2 regions of the Nocardia sp. CA-128927 genome follow, and region 2 is predicted to be linked to the other one. Evidence: riboswitches for the same ligand, from Rfam matches in the RefSeq annotation. Region 2 holds a riboswitch; the other holds the start of a gene.
The links. A riboswitch is a leader RNA that binds a small molecule or an ion and turns the genes downstream of it on or off. The one in region 2 is predicted to bind glycine.

Region 1 (2,202 bases), 570 kb from region 2:
GCGTCATCGCCAGCAGGTCCGCACCCACCGCGACCAACGCGCCGCGCTCGTGCGCCGCGCTGATCAGCGCCGTCCAGTCCACTACCCGGCCGGATGCGCCGGGCGCCTGCACCAGCACACCGAAGAATTCACCTTCGGGCAGCTCACCGCCCGACAGATCCGCGGGTACGAGTTCGATCCCCAGCGGCTGTGCGCGGGTGGTCAGCACGGTCTTGGTCTGCGGGAACAGGTCGGTATCGATGACCAGACGCGCCGACTTGGACCGGCTCGCCCGGTGCAGCAGTGTCATCGCCTCGGCAGCCGCGGTGGCCTCGTCGAGCATGGACGCGTTGGCCACGTCCATGCCGGTCAGCTCGGACACCATGGTCTGGAAGTTCAGCAGCGCCTCGAGCCTGCCCTGGCTGATCTCCGGCTGGTACGGCGTGTAGGCGGTGTACCAGGCCGGGTTCTCCAGCAGATTGCGTACCAGCACCGGCGGCGTCAGCGTGTCGTAGTAGCCGAGGCCGATCATCGTGGTGGCCACGGTGTTCGAGTGGGCCAACCCGGCGAGTTCGGCGAGCACCTCGTGTTCGGTTGCGGCAGGCGGCAATCCGGACAGGCCACCGGGGGACGGAAGGGAGGCGGAGCCGACCGGGGGCGGGTAAGCACCGCCGTCGAGGATGGTGGCGGGCAGGGCCTTCGTGGCGAGCTCGTCGAGCGAGTCGACGCCGACGACGTCCAGGATCCGGGCGAGTTCGCCCCGGTCAGGTCCGATGTGGCGGTCGGCGAATGAGCGAGTCACGGCAGCTCCCATAGGGTCGGGCGGGTCGACGGGGGTCGACGGGTACCAGCCCTCCCCCTCTGTCGTGTTGCCTGAGAGATTCGGACGCCGCGACCTTGATGAAGGTCGAGCCCCTTTCCCCATGGGCGGGCGACCCGAAGCCACCGCTTTCCAGAGGCGCCCAAGCCCGCACGGTCCCTGATGCCTGAGAGATTGACGGGGAGGTGCTGCTCCTTCGGCGCCCGGACTCTGTCGAACCCGGGACTCTCCCGCACGGCGTTGACGCGCCACCAGTTTAAGCCGACGACACGCCAGAACGTGTCACTGGTCCCTTCCCGGCGGTGTCGCGCTGGTCACGCTGCTGCGTCGAGGTTCCCAACAGGAACATAGATAGATGCGCATATCTACCTAACACAATGTCTTTGGAAGGTTCCAAACCGAGCGGTCCAGACGCCACGGCTGGTCACCGAAAATCAGGTGCCACGCAGCACAACACCCCGCTACCCTCGGTTTGTCGGGGAGGCGGGGTGTTGGTTCAGTTGGCTGGTTCTAACCGGTCTTGCGGCTCATCCGTGCCTTACGCCGGTAGGACAGCTCGTCCTCCGGCCGTTCCGTCACCGCGGACGCACGTTCCGCGGGGAAGTTGGCGATGGCGCCGGTGAGTTCGTGCATGGCACCGCTGATGGCGATGCCGAAAACGCCCTGCCCGCCCTGCAGTAAATCGACTACCTCCTCGGCCGAGGTGCACTCGTACACCGAGGTGCCGTCGGAGAACAGGGTGATGCCGGCCAGGTCCTGCACTCCCCTGCTGCGTAGATGGTCGACCGCGATCCGGATGTTCTGTAGCGAGATGCCCGCGTCGAGCAGCCGCTTCACGATCTTCAGGACCAGGATGTCCTTGAACGAGTACAGCCGTTGGCTCCCGGAGCCCGCGGCGCTGCGGATGGAGGGCACGACCAATCCGGTGCGCGCCCAGTAGTCGAGCTGCCGGTAGGTGATCCCGGCCACCTGGCATGCACTGGGAACCCGGTAGCCGACCAGATCGTCGGGAACCGAGTCGTCCGGGAACAGGCCTGGCTGCATTACATCCTGCGATTCCTCTGCCACTGACCACTCCCTTGCTTCGCCGACGGCTAGCCTCATCGATGACCCGGCTCCGTTTCGACCACCGCTGTACTGACGACCTGGCCAAAACGGACGTGGCCCAACTATCGAGATTACTCCCCCTGATTGTCCAGGGAGCACCATCGTCAGGCCAAACGCGACGCGCGGTTAAAGTCTCAAGCTCTGGTTAAGGGCGGATCCCCCGGTCATCCCGCGAAAACGCCGGTTTGCCGGAAAGGTCCTGTTCAGCTATCCGTGGCCTTGAAGTCGTCGGGCGAGACCGACTCCAGGAATTCCTTGAACTTCTCCACCTCGTCCTCGCGCTCGTCCGGCATGAC
Region 2 (2,202 bases):
CCAGTCGATGACCGGGAGATCGCGGGTGTGCAGCGACGCGTCCGCGGCATCGCGATGACGTCGGCTTAGAATGACGGCGTCATGGCGAAACACGATGGTGAGGACACAGGCCGGACCGCTGCGGTGCAGTCGGTCGATCGCGCACTGCTCGTACTGGAGATCATCGCCAAGCTGGGCCAGGCCGGGGTCACGGAGATCGCCGCCGAACTCGGTGTACACAAATCTACCGTCTCCCGGTTGATCGCCGTGCTGGAATCGCGCGGTTACGTCGAGCAGCTTTCCGACCGCGGCAAGTACCGGCTCGGCTTCTCCATCGTCCGGCTGGCCGGATCCACCAGCGCGCAGGTCGATCTCGTCGGGCAGAGCCAGGGCGCGTGCAACGCGCTGGCCGCCGAAACGGGGGAGACCACGAATATCGCTGTGCTGGACGGTAATCGGATAATCAACATCGTTGAGGCGGCCGGGACGGGCTCGATCGCGCTGCGGTCCTGGGTGGGGCAGAGTTGTCCGGCGCACGCCACGTCGAGCGGCAAGGTGCTGCTGTCCGGTCTCGAGCCAGCGGCGATGCGCAAGCAGGTGGGCCCGAAGCTGGAGGTCTTCACCGCCAATACCCTGACCAAGGTCGCCGACCTCGCCGCCCAGTTGGTGGATGTCCGTGAGCACGGATGGGCAAGTGTGCGTGAGGAACTGGAGATCGGGCTGAATGCCGTCGCGGCTCCGGTTTTCGACGGTAGTGGGGAGATCGTTGCGGCATTGAGTGTTTCGGGCCCGTCCTATCGGCTCGGCCCGGATCGCTTCGCCGCGACGGCCGAACAGGCGATCGCGAGCGCCGCGGACATCAGTCGCCGGCTGGGCTACTTCGGCTGACGAGCCAGAGCGCGGTTCGCCATTGACAACGCGAGCGGCCGCCGACAATACTGAGTCCCGTGTCGCGCGATTGTTGCGCAATACGCAACAGCTGGTAAACAACTGCATACTCGCCGCACACGCAGCGGGAGATCTTCATCCAGGTGATGAAGAGCCGAAGGAGCAACACCTCCCGGGAATCTCTCAGGCCCAGTACCGCTGCGCATAAGGCAACTCTGAAAAGTAGTGCACCACGCACTCGCCGACGGGGCAAACGCGAATGCGTGAATCTCTCAGGCCCTAGGACAGAGCGGGAGGAGCCACACCCAACGCGCGCGCGTGCGCGTCGACGAAAGGCTCCCCATGGCTGATCCTGACTCCGCCCTTCGTACCGAACTGGACGTTTCGCTGCGCGAATTCGACCCGGTCGTCGCCGCACTGGTCGATCAGGAGACCGGCCGCCAGCAGCGCGGACTGGAAATGATCGCCTCGGAGAACTACGCGCCGCTCGCGGTGATGCAGGCCCAGGGCACGGTGCTGACCAACAAGTACGCCGAAGGGTATCCGGGACGCCGGTACTACGGCGGCTGCGAGTACGTCGACGAGATCGAGACGCTGGCCATCGAACGGCTGCGCGGGCTGTTCGGCGCCGAGTACGTCAACGTGCAGCCGCACTCGGGTGCGCAGGCGAACGCCGCGGTGATGCACGCGCTGCTGCGGCCCGGCGACGGCATCCTCGGGTTGGCCCTGGACCACGGTGGTCACCTCACCCACGGCATGAAGGCCAACTTCTCCGGACGGCTGTATAACGTTGCGGCATACCATGTTCGGGCCGAAGACCAGTTGGTCGACATGGCCGAGGTGGCGCGTCTCGCCCACGAGCACCGGCCGAAGCTGATCGTGGCGGGCTGGTCGGCCTATCCACGGCACCTCGACTTCGCCGAATTCCGGCGTATCGCCGATGAAGTCGGCGCGTACCTGATGGTAGATATGGCGCACTTCGCCGGACTCGTTGCGGCGGGGCTGCATCCGTCGCCGGTGCCGCACGCGCACGTCGTCTCCTCGACCACGCACAAGACACTGGGCGGGCCGCGCGGTGGATTCATCCTCGCCACAGCGGATTTGGGGAAGAAGCTGGATTCGGCGGTCTTCCCCGGCCAGCAGGGCGGGCCGCTCGAGCATGTGATCGCCGCCAAGGCGGTCGCCTTCAAGATGGCGGCCGAGCCTGCGTTCCGCGATCGGCAGGAGCGGACCCTCGCGGGCGCGCGGCTGCTCGCCGACCGGCTGCTTGGCGAGGATTGCCGGGCCGCGGGTATCGGCGTGGTCAGCGGTGGCACCGACGTGCACCTGGTGCTC

Region 1: linked by a shared signal. The riboswitch ahead of gcvP (aminomethyl-transferring glycine dehydrogenase) and the one ahead of glyA (serine hydroxymethyltransferase) in region 2 are both predicted to bind glycine.

The regions. Positions count from the first base shown of each region.
Region 1 is NZ_CP192087.1:5,074,555-5,076,756, reverse strand. It holds gene gcvP (aminomethyl-transferring glycine dehydrogenase) at 1-793, opposite strand, end outside; glycine riboswitch at 943-1,042, opposite strand; gene ACQPW1_RS23810 (MerR family transcriptional regulator) at 1,310-1,903, opposite strand; gene ACQPW1_RS23805 (bifunctional nuclease family protein) at 2,110-2,202, opposite strand, start outside.
Region 2 is NZ_CP192087.1:5,648,513-5,650,714, reverse strand. It holds gene ACQPW1_RS26610 (IclR family transcriptional regulator) at 82-867, shown strand; glycine riboswitch at 1,073-1,165, shown strand; gene glyA (serine hydroxymethyltransferase) at 1,210-2,202, shown strand, end outside.